4 regions of the Paenibacillus sp. FW126-R14 genome follow, and region 2 is predicted to be linked to each of the others. Evidence: predicted binding sites of a transcription regulator. Region 2 holds the regulator's gene; each other region holds the start of a gene.
What was found. The regulator Rex, encoded in region 2, represses fermentation and respiration genes when NADH is low (regulators of the CRP and FNR family bind a similar motif). The targets are predictions, from matches to a motif close to TTGTGAAATATTTCACAA.
Positions count from the first base shown of each region.

Region 1 (3,697 bases), on a different contig from region 2:
GCCCAAAAATCGGTTCAATCCCTCTTCTTGTATACGATAACTCATTTTTTTCATATAGCTAATTCCCCTTTAGCTGTGCTTCACATGTTGAAGCATTTGCACAAAAATCTGCTCAATATGCTCATCATCCAGGGAGTAATATACGGTCTTACCAACTTTACGCCGTTTGACGATTCGCAAATTGCGTAAATATCTTAATTGATGAGAAATCGCGGATTGGCCCATTCCTAATACTTGTACGATATCATGAACACATAACTCTTTATTTAGCAAAGTGTGAATAATTTTTAGTCTTGTGGGATCCCCAAGTGCTTTAAACACCTCAGCTAATCCACCGACAATTTGGTCTGTTATCAGTTGTTCTTTCAACACGTCAATATCTGAAGTTCCATGACAAGCGTCGTCACATTGATCTTGTGTGGTTTTTGATAAGATCTCTTCCATCATACCTTCTCGCTTTCTGATGATAAAACTTACGATTTACTTTTCATTATAACAGAAATCCGTTTATTTTTCTGCTCTAAGGAAGGTTCAAATAATATACAAAATTATTTCACAATGTTCAATTTTCCGTTTTTAAAGTTGTAATACTTTGTTCAATCAGAATTCACAGATAACGTGAAAAAAATCACAAGTCTTAAATTACACTATTTCCATATCCGAATAAATTAATCAGTAGGTGATACGACTTGGATCCATTCCGAAAACATGAAAGGCGACTGATGTACCTTATGTTCAGTGTAGCGTTAGTCATGTTAGTCTCATTTATTCGCAAATTCCTTTAATCATTAAAAATTGAAAGGTGATGAACCACTGTGCCTACCTACGATCCCGTATTTTATAGCCGGTTGCTTACCGAGACCACGTTGGCGTTTCATATCATTTTCGCAACAATCGGCGTTGGTGTTCCTGTCATGATTATGTTGGCTGAGCTAGCCGGCATTAAGCGCAAAGATCCTTACTATACGTTGTTGGCACGAAGATGGGCTCGAGGATTCGTTATCACCGTAGCTATTGGCGTAGTTACCGGTACAGCAATCGGCCTTCAACTCAGTCTCTTATGGCCTGCGTTTATGGAAATTGCCGGACAAGCTATTGCGCTTCCCTTGTTCTTAGAAACCTTTGCCTTTTTCATTGAAGCTATATTCCTGGGCATTTACCTGTATACATGGGAACGTTTAAAACCAATGCACCATCTCTTATTACTCGTTCCTGTCGTAATCGGCTCCTCAGCTTCAGCTTTCTTTATTACTACAGTAAATGCATTTATGAACACCCCTCAAGGATTCTCACTGAAAGATGGGGTAATTACTAATGTGCAGCCTATACTAGCTATGTTTAATCCTTCTATGCCGACCAAAGTTGCACATGTGCTCTCCTCTGCTTACATGACCAGCGCATTTATTTTGGCAGCTATTGCAGCCTATTCCCTTCTCAGGAAAAAGGGAGACGTCTCATACGCCAAGAAGGCTTTAAAATTGACCATAACCGCCGGTCTTGTTTTCGCCATTGCTACAGCCCTTATCGGTGATTTATCAGCCAAATTTCTAGCTAAAAATCAACCTGAAAAACTCGCAGCAGCAGAGTGGCATTTTGAAACGACAGCAAATGCGCCGCTCATTTTAGGTGGTGTTCTGACTGATAATAATGAAATTAAATATGCTTTGAAAATTCCATATGCACTTAGTATTTTAGCGGGGGGAACTCCCGGGTCGGAAGTAAAAGGCCTTAATGAAGTCCCACCTGATCTTCGTCCACCCTTATATGTTCATTATTTTTTTGATGCTATGGTCGCTATTGGGATGTTCGCGATTGTAGTTGCGATTTTGCATCTATGGTATGCACGAAAAAAATCACTTAAGCCTTACCCAAGATGGCTTCTCGCTTTTATCGTGATTTGCGGACCTCTTTCCATGCTTGGTATTCAATGCGGGTGGTTTTATGCGGAAGTGGGTCGTCAGCCATGGATTTTACGAGGGTATCTGAAAGTGGCAGATGCCGCTACTACATCTCAACACGTGGATACCATGCTGCTACTTTTTTGTTTACTTTATCTCGTATTAGCACTTACAGCGGTCAAAGTGTTATCCAAGCTCTTTAGAAAAAACGATGTTGCAGACGAATTGACAGCACTCGGGATTGTCGGAGGGAGGATCAAGAAATGAGCCTTGAACTCATTGGGATAACGGTTTTATGGATCTTTTTATACGGGTATTTAATTGTGGCCTCCATCGATTTTGGGGCAGGGTTTTTCAGCTATTATTCGGTAATTACAAAGAAACAGCATATCATTCATCATATTATTGAAAGATATCTTTCTCCTGTCTGGGAAGTAACGAATGTTTTCTTGGTTTTTTTCTACATCGGAATGGTTGGATTTTTTCCAGAGACAGCACGTTATTATGGGACAGCGCTGCTTATACCAGGGAGTATGGCCATCATCTTGCTTGCCATAAGAGGAGCCTACTATGCCTTCAGCAACTACGGTTCCAAGGATAACAAAATGTATATGCTCATTTATGGAGCAACAGGCTTGCTTATCCCTGCAACGCTTTCGACAGTACTTACCATCTCCGAAGGTGGCGTCATTATTGAACAAAATGGATTGATTCAGCTTAACTGGCAAAGGCTCCTCGGCAATCCCTACACTTGGTCAGTCCTATTATTGTCACTGGTCAGTGTTCTTTACATTTCCGCCATGTTCCTTTCGTATTATGCATACAGGGCAAAAGATAAACCCGCATTTAAGATTTTACGCGGCTATGCGCTTTTCTGGAGTGGACCAACGATTCTTGCAAGTTTTCTAGTCTTTTTCACGATTAATCAGCAAAATCCAGAACATTATAGCAACATGCTCTCCCTAGGATGGATGTTTGGAGCATCATTTCTATGCTTCTTGGTTGCCGTTTATCTGCTTTGGAAGCAAATGAAGCTTGGTTTATCGTTCATCTTCGTGCTTTTGCAATTTGCTTTTGCTTTTTTTGGCTATGGGAAAGCCCACTTACCCTACATTTTATACCCTTACATCAGTATTCATGAGAACTTTACAAATCAAACGATGGGAACTGCTTTGGTAATTTCCTTTATCGCTGGGATTATTATTCTAGTCCCTTCGCTCTTTTTGCTTATGCGTTTATTTTTGTTCGATGCCGATTATGTACAAGGCAAATTAGTAAAGAAAGGAAATTAAATTGAAAAAAGCAGGTCTGGACGAAAGAGAGTCCTTGACCTGCTGCTTGTTTTACCGTCATTTAAGACATTCGTTTGTTCTTCTGCAGTAATCTCATCCCGTTCGCAATAACGAGGAGCGAGCTGCCCGTATCCGCCAATACGGCCATCCATAGCGTTGAAGTTCCTAGAAAGATCATAACGAGAAAAACCACTTTAACCAGCAGTGAGAAAACAATATTTTGTTTAATGATTTTTAACGCTCTCCGACTTAAACCAATCGCATATGGCAGTTTGGATAGATCGTCCGCCATTAGCGCCACGTCTGCCGTCTCTAAAGCAGTATCCGTGCCCGCGGCCCCCATGGCGATCCCGACAGTCGCTGTCGCTAAAGCTGGGGCGTCGTTTACTCCATCGCCAAGCATGGCTACATGACCATAATTCGTCATTAATTCTTTTACCGAAGAAACCTTGTCTTGCGGAAGCAGCTCGGCATAGTATTCGATCCCTCCAAGCTTTGCAGCAACAG
Region 1 is NZ_JBYTBS010000029.1:71,761-75,457, forward strand. Features, by position in the region: gene AC3WRW_RS18700 (BlaI/MecI/CopY family transcriptional regulator) at 1-54, opposite strand, end outside; gene AC3WRW_RS18705 (ArsR/SmtB family transcription factor) at 70-447, opposite strand; gene AC3WRW_RS18710 (cytochrome ubiquinol oxidase subunit I) at 816-2,165, shown strand; gene AC3WRW_RS18715 (cytochrome d ubiquinol oxidase subunit II) at 2,162-3,190, shown strand; gene AC3WRW_RS18720 (heavy metal translocating P-type ATPase) at 3,252-3,697, opposite strand, start outside.
Region 1: AC3WRW_RS18710 (cytochrome ubiquinol oxidase subunit I) is a predicted target of Rex. The motif match lies at 617-634, and genes of this name have one in related genera.

Region 2 (3,697 bases):
GGAAGAAATATGTCTATACAAAGAATCGATAACGAGCGTCGATACGGAAGCCCATCGCTATTTCCGCCAATTTACGCTGAATGTCACGGATTGGGGAGATGAGGATGAGATTCGCTCGGCTTCGCATGAAGACGGGTTAGGGCCATCTTTTAAACATTTCCAACAGGGCTTAAAAACGGCGCTTCAACAAAAGTTTGAGATTTTTGAAGAACGTGAGTCCCAAGAGCAAATGATCTATGAAGTGGAGAAGTCCCTGGAGAACGATCAGCATTTGATGATTGAGGCGGGGACGGGCACGGGCAAATCGCTTGGTTATTTGATTCCGGCCCTCTACTATGGCATCAAGTATGAGAAGAAAGTGGTTGTTTCCACGCACACCATCAATTTGCAGGAACAGCTCAGAGAGCGGGATATTCCGCTGCTCAAGGAGATTTTCCCTGTGCCGTTCAAAGCCGCGGTGCTCAAAGGAAGAAGCCATTACTTATGCTTGCGTAAATTTGAGACGAAGCTGACAACGCGGGATTACGAGAATGGCAAGGAAGATCCGTTAACGGCCGCTCAAATGGTCGTATGGCTCAGCGAGACGGAGCATGGAGATGAAGAAGAGCTGCATTTTGGGAATAAAGGCGCTCAGTTCTGGTATTCGGTTGCCAGCGATACGGACTCCTGTTTAAACCGCATGTGCCCGTGGTACAAAAAATGCTTCTATCATCGCGCCCGTAACGACGCCAATACGGCTGATGTGGTCATTACGAACCATTCTCTCTTGTTCACGGATATGAAAGCGGAGAACCGCCTTCTGCCGGCTTACAAACACCTTGTCATCGATGAGGCGCATCATTTTGAGGAAGTAGCCTCCAAACATTTGGGGATTGAGCTGCATTCATCGGCGATGTACCACTCGCTAACTTGGCTCTATAAAGATAATCGGAGCGGTCAACTGCCGATGCTGCGGTTTCGGCTGCAGAAAGCGGATGAGCAGCAGGAACGCGCAGCGGCTTGGAGCCATACGATTGACGGCCTCTTTCCCAAAATCGTGCAGATGAAAGAGGACTGGGAACGGTTAAGCGAATCGCTTTATGAGCTGCTTTCTTCCAAAAGCGATCCGTCGCAAACGGAGAATTCCACTTATGTTTTACGTATGAAGCCGGAAACTTTGCCTTCCAATTGGCATGAGCTGTTGACGATGGAAGAGAATATTTATTTGAATGCCAATGACCTGCTTCGCACGCTGGATAAGTTATTGAGCGATGTGAAGGAGCATCAGGAGGTTTTTGGCGTTCAAGGTTTAGTGACGGACCTTAACGGAACGGTGAAAGAGCTCTATGAGCATCGGGATGCGCTGCACTTCTTTATGATGAGGGCGGATGAAGGCTATGTGTACTGGATGGAAGCGGGGACCTACGCCAAAGCGAAATCGCTGCAGCTCATCTCGGTACCAACCGATGTGAGCGGCTTGCTTCAGCAGCATTTCTTCGAGACCAAAGACAGCATCATCATGACCTCAGCGACTTTGTCCGTGAACAAATCGTTCCAGTATTCCGCTGATCAATTGGGGCTGGTTATCCCGGAGGACGAAGAGAGCGGCAAGCTCAAAACGGTCCAGCTGCCTTCTCCGTTCAACTACCGGGAGCAAGCCCTGGTGGTCATCCCTCGGGATTTCCCTACGATTAAAGGCGCGGGCGATCCCGTCTTCATCGCATCGCTGATAGAGTCGCTCAGCGATGTGGCCATCGTGACCAAAGGCCGGATGCTCATTTTGTTTACCTCGAACCGGATGCTTAAGCAGATTTATGCCGGCATGAAGGATTACTTGAAGCCGTACGGCATCACGGTTCTCGGTCAAGGCGTAGACAGCGGCAACCGCAGCAAGCTGACCCGCATGTTCCAGGACAACAAAATGTGCGTCCTGCTGGGCACGAGCTCATTCTGGGAAGGGGTAGACATTCCAGGTGATGCGCTAAGCTGTCTGGCGATTATCCGCTTGCCGTTCCAACCGCCGAATCATCCGCTCGTCGAGGCCAAATGTGAAAATATTAAAAAACGCAACGAAAACCCGTTTATGAAATTTTCGGTGCCGCAGGCGGTCATTCGCTTTAAACAAGGCTTTGGCCGGTTAGTCCGACGCGCTTCGGATAAAGGCATTGTGATCATTTACGATACGCGCGTGATTGAAACCTTCTACGGTAAGCATTTCCTCTATTCGCTGCCCGGGCCCAAAATCGAGCATATGAAAACGGAACAAATGCTGCCAAGGATTGAGCAGTGGATGGGGGAGGCTCAGAAATGAAATCACAAAAAATATCGGAGGCTGTTGTTCGCAGGCTGCCCATTTATCTACGTTTTCTAAATGAGCTTGCTATGAAAAATGTCGCAACGGTGTCTTCGCAGGATTTGGGTCAAAAGCTTGATCTGAATCCTGCGCAGATTCGGAAGGATTTGGCCTATTTCGGGGAGTTCGGGAAGAAAGGCATCGGCTATGATATCGCCTATTTGATCGAGAAGATCAGACAGATTCTGAAGTTGGACCGGCATATTCAAGTTGCTCTTGTCGGAGCGGGCAATCTTGGCCGCGCGTTATGCAATTATAATACGTATTTGCGAAACGATATGAAGATTGTCGCTGTTTTTGATGCTATGCCGAGTAAAACGGGAGAGACCATCAATAATTTGACGGTTCAACCCATGAGCGGGATGAAAGTTGTCTTATCGGAGCTGGGCGTGCGGATCGGCATCATTACGGTACCTGCGGACGAAGCTCAAAATGTGGCCAATCAGTTCGTAGATTGCGGCATTGAGGCTATTCTGAATTTCGCGCCTGTCATCATCAAGGTTCCGTCTGAAGTTCGCGTACACTATGCAGACTTTACAACGGAGCTTCAAAGTTTAGCTTATTATTTGGATTAATGCCCATGTATGCACAAAGAGGGTTTCCCGCAAGTCATGAAAATGACTGGGAAAACCCTCTTTCTTTTTTAGAAAATAAGTCTGAAGATAAGGAAGTATAGCGTATATGCAAGCGCGATAGAGATCGGAATCGTAATGACCCAAGTAATCAGCATGCGGCTTACGGTACCCCATTGTACTTCATGGAAGCGCATGACACTGCCTGTCCCGATAATCGAGGAGGAGATAACGTGCGTTGTTGATAAAGGTTTACCGATATGAGTCGAGAATTGAATGACGAGCGACGATGTCAGATCGGATGCGAAACCGTTAATCGGTTCGATTTTTACGATTTTTCCGGAAACGGTTTTAATGATTTTCCATCCGCCGATCGAGGTTCCAAGTCCCATTGCCAAGGCAGCGGAAATTTTTACCCAAAGCGGCACGTTCAGATCCGTTTGCACACCGGCTGCTACCAGACCAAACACGATAATTCCCATTGCTTTCTGTGCGTCATTACCGCCGTGCGAGTAAGAAAGCAGTCCGGCAGAGATGATCTGCAATGTTCTGAAAACGCGGTTAAGCTTCGATCTCGATTTATTTCCTGACCAAATGACGATGTACTTGATCAAAAACATAATGACGTAACCGAGTGCGAAAGCAATGATCGGTGACAGAATCAAAATGATAATGATTTGCGTGAAGCCGCTCCAGTTCACTGCGTTCACGCCGGCTCCGGCGATAACCGCACCGGCGAGAGCGCCGAGCAGTGTATGAGAGGAGGAAGAAGGAATGGCCAGATACCATGTTA
Region 2 is NZ_JBYTBS010000001.1:293,235-296,931, forward strand. Features, by position in the region: gene dinG (ATP-dependent DNA helicase DinG) at 1-2,290, shown strand, start outside; gene AC3WRW_RS01125 (redox-sensing transcriptional repressor Rex) at 2,287-2,907, shown strand; gene AC3WRW_RS01130 (inorganic phosphate transporter) at 2,976-3,697, opposite strand, start outside.

Region 3 (3,697 bases), on a different contig from region 2:
AAAGCATCCGCCACAGGGAAAAACGCACTGATCGTTCTTGTGCAGGACACGGCGCTGAGCGCTTACGGGTCAGGTTCCCGTTTCGGCATCATCCATGATGTGTTTGGCTTCAAGCAGGCGGACAGCAAAATCGAAGTGTCTACGCACGGTCAAAATATTTCGAACGAGTATATCCTGGAGAAAAACCCGGACTATTTATTCGTCGTCGATCGCGGCAAAGTTGTGGACGGGAAAACGACCGGCAAGCAAATTATTGAAAATGAGCTTGTGAAAAAGACCAATGCGTTCAAGAACGGCAACATCGTTTATCTGGATGCGAACTATTGGTACCTATCCGGCGGCGGCTTGATTTCCGTTGAAGGCATGGTGAAGCAGGTAGCGGATTCCGTAAAATAGTGCCAAACGTTTTTATAAGCTATGCTTCTGTGATCAAAATAAGGGGGAAATTCCCTCTAATTCGACTGCAGAAGCCTGTCAGACCCATTTAGCAGGAAAACCTCCCTCGATTTGCGTGGATGTCATGAGAATTCTCTGAATCCGGTCAAATTAAGGGAGGTTTTCCTTTTATATTTCTGTGAGCTCATCTTTGGAGCGATTTAGTGGGAGATTTTCCAGTTATTATCATTTGCCTGCTCCGTATTGCTCGGATTGAGTGCGAGATACTTAAGTAGCGGATACAGGCTTAATCGCTTCGGTCCACTCGGTATATTTCCGAAGGGCGGTCCCTTGCTCGATGGCGTGACGGGCCATGTAGATCCCTTCTTCAATGGACCCGGCTTTCCCGGAAACCCAGAGCCGCACGGCGCTGTTGAGCAGCACCATGTTCAAGTAAGGGAGTTCGGCTTCTCCGCGCAGGACGGCCAACGCCGTTTCGCCTTGCAGCTTGGCGGTCCATTCAACTTCAGGCACTTCAACCATCAATTCATAAATCTCAGGATCTACAATGAATAGTTCGCTGGAGCCTTCTTGAATGACGTAAGTCCGCGTGCGTTTGTCGACGGAAAGGTCTTCCGAGCCTTCCATCCCCTGCACGACGATACCACGCGTGATGCCCAGTTCGATCAGCAAATTCGTAATTTTCTCGAATACCGTGCCATGAAACACGCCGACAGCCATGAAAGGGGCTTCCGTGAAACGAAGCAGCTTCTCGGCGGTGTTAAATACGGTCCGCAGGCCCAGCTCCATGCGGAGCTCGCGCAGTTCTCCGAGCGGAGGGCACCAGCTTTCCGTCGGCGTGAACAGGAAGCCTGTTCGTGCCGCAGCGGAAATCAGCGCTTCGCGCGATGTCGTGAGCGCGGGCACGCCAAGAGCATCCAGCACGTCCGTCAACGTGATGCCCCATTTGGGAGGCATGCTCGGGCTGCCGTGCAGCGCAGTTGGAAGACCGCAAGCCGCAAGCACGAAGGCGGTCGGCAAAGTCGCGATGAACGTACGCGAGCGTCCGTCGTAAGGTCCGGCGCAGTCCATGCTGCCGGGAACCGGATAAGAAACGGTGCGTTTACGCAGCGCGTCGATGAAGGCTTTAATCTCATCCGGCGATTCCATTTTGATTCGTTCGGCTACTAGAAACGCTCCCATTTGAGCCTGTGTAGCGCCGCCTGTCAGTATGAGCTCGGCTGCTTGGGAAGCCTCTTCATACGAAAGATCTCTCGCACCGCGTTTGCCGCGGCCAACTTCTTTTAGTAAAGATATCATCGTTTCCGGCCTCCTTGATTCTGATCTTGTAGTATTTGATACACCTTGACGATGGAGGTAGCGACATCTGCCATGCGTTTGCGCTCATTCATGGCTTGTTTTCGCAAAAAATCGTAGGCTTCCGCTTCGGAAATGCCTTTAATCTCGCATAAGATCCGCTTGGCTTGATCGACCCATTTGCGTTCCTCCAGCTTGGAGAGGAGCTGCTCGCGTTCCTGCTGCCACTCTGTGCGCCTGAAATAGTGATTCACGCCCAGAAGCAGCGCGCAGTGAATGTCAAGCGGACTCATCGTTGAACCGATTAAACCATCTATACCTGCATCTATTTTGCACTCGTTAGAAGGAAAAGTGTGCATATCGCACCACCAAAAGAGGGGGAGGCTGCGCTGAGCCAGCACACGCGTGCGCCATGTCTCCACTTGGCCCGGGTTTACACTTAATAATACAGCATCGGCCTTAGGAATGAGAAAGGAAATTTCTTTAACCGTAGATGCCGCATAGATGCGAAAGCCCAAATCTTTCAACACCTCGTCAGGAAAAGGTCCGGGGGCACGATTTGAATAGCTCATCTCACTTGCAGATGACGAGGAGGTAGCAGCTGAGCGAATTTGCTTTAACTCATCGATCAGTAAAAATGATTGCAACATGGGTATACCTCCATCGTTAAGCTTTTACCTTATGGCAACTTTATGTGAGGTTTCTTGGTTGGATGAATGATTATACGGCACAACTATAGCATATGCATATGTTTTTTGTCGATATAGTAGGGGGGACAGTCGCTCGAAAATATTTTGTGTCATTTTTATTGACACGAACTCGAAGCCGTACTATAATCAAACTAGAAATCGGCACAATGATGTGCCACAAACGAAGGCAATGGCGCCTATCCTCTTACAAATTCGTAACCGGATAGGCTTTTTACGTTTACTTAGTCGTATTTAACATGCTGTTCACGAAGATGTGGCAGCAGTGGCGAAGAGGCCGATAACATCCCAATGCAGGAATGGGTATGTTTGTCGGCCTTTTTCCATGGTAGTATAGACGCTAATGCAAGTTTGGGCAGGAAAAAAAAGAAGGCGAAAAGCCTCACAAAGGGAGAGGAAAGATCATGGTTGATCGGAAAAGTTTTTTGCAAGTCGGACACAAAGGGTCATTGTTCAGTTCATTTTTGTATTTTGACATGAGCTTCATGGTTTGGGTGCTGCTAGGACCGCTGGCGGTCATTCTGGCTAATGATTTCCAGCTAAATGCCGCCGAAAAAGCGAACCTTGTTGCCCTGCCTACTTTAGGCGGAGCGGTGCTGCGGCTTGTGCTTGGCGTTCTGACCGATAAGATCGGTCCTAAGCTTACCGGACAAATCGGATTGTCGCTAACCTTGGTTCCTTTATTCTGGGGATGGCAGTTTGCCGACACCATGGGCGATATGTACTTCGTGGCGTTGATGCTCGGTATTGCCGGTGCAAGCTTTGCCGCCGCACTACCGCTTGCAAGCTCTTGGTATCCGCCGCAGTATCAGGGCCTCGCGATGGGAATCGCCGGAGCGGGGAACAGCGGAACGATCTTCGCAACGCTCTTTGCTAACCGGCTGGCCCAGCATTATGGCGATTGGCACGTTGTTTTCGGTATTGCGATGATTCCGATTGCCGCGACTTTGGTTATCTTCAGTCTATTGGCCAAAGACAGCCCGAATAAACCGGCGCCCAAAACAATTGCCGAATACGGCAAAGTTTTGAAACAAAAGGACTCTTGGTTGTTCTGTATTTTATATAGCGTAACGTTTGGCGGTTTCGTCGGGATGTCGACCTATTTAACCATTTTCTTCAATACGCAGTACGGTCTCTCGCCGGTTCGCGCAGCCGATTTTACAACCCTGTGCGTGATAGGCGGAAGCTTCTTCCGTCCGGTAGGCGGTTGGCTGGCCGATAAAGTCGGCGGCATTCGGATGCTGATGGGGCTATATGGGGTTGTCGTCTTGATGATGGCGGGAATTTCTACGCTTCCG
Region 3 is NZ_JBYTBS010000025.1:79,857-83,553, forward strand. Features, by position in the region: gene AC3WRW_RS17290 (siderophore ABC transporter substrate-binding protein) at 1-396, shown strand, start outside; gene AC3WRW_RS17295 (anthranilate phosphoribosyltransferase) at 664-1,695, opposite strand; gene AC3WRW_RS17300 (ANTAR domain-containing response regulator) at 1,692-2,342, opposite strand; gene AC3WRW_RS17305 (nitrate/nitrite transporter) at 2,804-3,697, shown strand, end outside.
Region 3: AC3WRW_RS17305 (nitrate/nitrite transporter) is a predicted target of Rex. The motif match lies at 2,770-2,787, and genes of this name have one in related genera.

Region 4 (3,697 bases), on a different contig from region 2:
TTACGGCCTAAGCTTCCAAGCGTTCCGGAGAATACAGGGGTGAATTTGTCCATAGCGCCACCCTTGATGAGAACGGAGAGATTGTAACCAACCGTTTCACCCATCTGCCAAGCAAGTTGAGCAGTAGGAGGGTACGGTCTTTCACTGCCTTCAGGGAACACTACCGCGCAGTCGCCTGCCAGGAAGACATCCGCGTGGGAAGTGGATTGAAGCGTCGATGTGACAGTAGCACGGCCGCGGTCTTCTGCGATTCCACAGCTGCCGACAACCGGGTTGCCTTTCACGCCGCCAGTCCAAATGATCGTATTCGACTCGATGGTTTGTCCGCTTTTCAGGGAAACCGTGTTTTTAGTCGCTTCCGTAATTGCTACGCCAGTTAGGAACGTAACGCCGCGTTTTTCAAGGCTGGTTACCGCGCGCTCGATCAGCACTTTAGGGAATACAGGAAGAATGGCTGGGCCAGCTTCCACGCAATAGATGGAGATATCGCTGAAATCGATGCCTTTGCTGCGGCAAACTTCCGGCAGTTTATCCGCGAACTCGCCAACAAGCTCAACGCCAGTCAGACCGCCACCGCCAACGACGATGGTTGCATCAGCTTTGTTGCCGGAAGCTTTATAAGCATCCAGACGAGCTTCAACATGCTCACGAATACGGTTAGCATCCGCAGCGGATTTAAGCACCATGCTGTTCTCTTCCAGCCCTGGAATGCCGAAGTAGTTCGTTTCGCTACCTAGAGCAACGACAAGTGCATCGTAAGTATGTACAGCGCCGCTGCTTGTAACGACTTGCTTATCATTTGGTTTAATTTCTTTAATCGTATCTACAACGATATTGACATGTTTGTCGCCAAGCAGTTTTTGCAGTGGAAGCGCAACAGCTTGCTCTTTAATCGTGCCGCCGGCAAGACGGTGCAGTTCCGTAATAATTTGATGTGTTGGAAAGCGGTTGATGATTGTTATGTTTGCTTCTGAAGCCGTCAAATGTTTACGAGCTGTCAGTGCGGTCAAAAGGCCGCCGTAACCGCCGCCAAGAATAAGTATTTGTTTAGCCATCGTTATCATCCCTAGTCCGTATTAATTTTTACGTTCAGATAGTACGTTCAAGAATGCTTGTGCAAAACGAAGAGTTTTCTGCACTTCAGGATCTTTCAGCATTTTTAGTATACCGAAGAGACCGATTGTTGATCCTGCTTCAGCCTGGGAGCGCTCACCGGCTTCAATAGCCGCGGACGCAATGTCTTTCGCTTTCTCTTGCACAGGCTTAACAAATTCGCCAATACCTTGGGCAAAATCGTTAATCAATACTTTGTCCGTTGCTACGCTTTGTGCAAAATCATACGCTTTGGTTAGCACAGTAACCATTTCCGCCAATTTAGGCAGGTTGTCGACCAGTACAGTCAGAGATTGTTGCACCTCAGGCTTCAGCAATTGGTCAAGTACGTCTAACGATTTTGGTTCCGCAGCGGCCGTAGCAGCTACTTCTTGAAGAGCAGATGTTTGTGACATGTGAAAATCCTCCTTTGCGTTGAAAAAAAATCGGGTACTGTCACAATGTGTACGGGTGAAACAGATGTTTCCCAAATGGTTGTAACATTTTTCACAAATGAAAATGCCAATCAACATCGACACAATTGGATTTAAACCGTATTTAGATATTTTACACCGTTTGCCAGCAAAATTATATTTGAAAATATTTCAAATTCGTGAACATTCGTAAAATTGGGGAAAATACTTCTGTCGGGAAGGAGGGTTTCCGGGAAGGATTCTTTAGAAAAATATTGAAATACTAAAAGCAATTTGTCGCAATTTATCGTAATGGGGAAGGAGCGTTACCGTTTGAACGTTTTTATTATCATTCTCATGCTGCTGGTTCTGATTGGCGTGTCCAATGTCGTGAACCGCTATGTTCCGTTCATACCCGTACCACTAATCCAGATTGCTTTAGGAGCAATTCTGGTGATCGTACCGTTAGGTGTTCACCTGCACCTGGAACCGGAATTGTTCTTCATTCTGTTCATTGCCCCGCTGTTGTATAACGATGGCAAGCATACGCCGCGTGACGAGCTATGGAGACTGCGTGCTCCGATTCTGCTGTTAGCTGTCGGTCTTGTTTTCATCACCGTATGCGTCGTGGGGTATGTGACCCACTGGCTGATTCCTTCCATCCCGCTAGCAGCAGCTTTCGGGTTGGCGGCCATCCTGTCTCCGACGGATGCCGTAGCGGTAAGCGCCTTAGCCGGGCGCATTCATTTGCCTAAAAGCTTGAAGCGTCTGCTCGAAGGGGAAGCTTTAATGAACGACGCATCAGGTCTTGTCGCGTTCAAGTTCGCCATTGCCGCGGCAGTCACGGGTGTTTTTTCGTTGCCGAAAGCAAGTCTCAGCTTTCTTGTCATTTCCATTGGCGGGTTGCTGGTCGGAGCCATCGTAGCTTTTCTCATTATCGTCATTCGCCATCTGCTGCGCCGGGCAGGTCTTGAGGATGAGACGATGCATATGCTTTTGCAAATCTTGACGCCGTTTCTGCTCTTTCTGATTGCGGAGGAGCTTGGGCTATCGGGTATTTTGGCCGCTGTTGCGGGAGGTCTGGTGCATGCCATTGAGAACGAGCGCATTGCGTTTACGATGCCGAATCTGCGGAACGTCTCCAACGCAACATGGTCCGTCATTTTGTTTGTGTTAAATGGATTGGTTTTTGTCCTACTTGGTCTGCAAATCCCAGGTGTGTCTCGAACGATCCTCAGTGATCCGAATTTCGATAATTTCAAAGTCATCGGATACGCGATACTCATCTATGCTCTGCTCTTGATACTGCGTTTTGGGTGGACGTTCATTTTCACCAGAGGAGGGCGCTTGTTCGGGAATCAGAATCAGGCGGTGCCAAGCATGCGCATTCTGATGCTTACGACCATATCCGGCGTTCGTGGAGCAGTTACGCTGGCGGGTGCGTTCTCCATTCCGCTCTTTTTGCAAACTGGCGATCCCTTTCCGCAAAGAGATCTTATTATTTTTCTTGCAGCATCCGTGATTCTGTTATCGCTGCTTACCGCGAGCATCGTCCTTCCGCTCCTTGCTAAGAAGAAAAATACAGCAGGGGATGCCGAGAGAGAGCGTTTGGAGCGCGAGTGGCAGATTGAGGTTCTGGCTTCCGCCGTACGGGCGCTCCAGAAAACGAGCACGGAAAAGAATGAGTTGGCCGTGAACACCGTGATTGGCGATTATAAAATCATGATGCAGCAGCTCGGTCAAAAGGACGGCAGAGTGAAACGTCTCCCGCGTTTTCAGCAGGAAGAAGCCGGGATGCGTCTGATCGCGCTGAAAATAGAGCGCCAGTATGTGAACGATCGTTTGGAGAGCGGACAAGTGAGCCGCGAGCAAGCGAATTACTATTTAAAAATGTTGGAACAACTCGAGCTTATTCTCGCTAATAAATTGGATCTGGGCAAAGTTATTTTTAAAAATATGTGGCGGCGATTTAAAACGGTTATGACGTCCTACTCGCAACCTCGTGTGGCAGCCAGCTTTGTCGAACCTGATATGGTCGAGATCCGTTCGCTCAAAATGCAATGCAGCCAAGCTGTTGTCGAGGAGTTCTCCAAACGCTGCGCGCTTCAGAGCGACGAAGCAGCCGAAGGCGTGCTCGATTATTATCAGCAAACGCTTGACAGGCTGCGCAGATTTACTTTCGGTTCGCGGCG
Region 4 is NZ_JBYTBS010000022.1:66,906-70,602, reverse strand. Features, by position in the region: gene AC3WRW_RS15890 (NAD(P)/FAD-dependent oxidoreductase) at 1-1,055, opposite strand, end outside; gene AC3WRW_RS15885 (helical membrane plugin domain-containing protein) at 1,077-1,508, opposite strand; gene AC3WRW_RS15880 (Na+/H+ antiporter) at 1,839-3,697, shown strand, end outside.
Region 4: AC3WRW_RS15885 (helical membrane plugin domain-containing protein) is a predicted target of Rex. The motif match lies at 1,588-1,605, and genes of this name have one in related genera.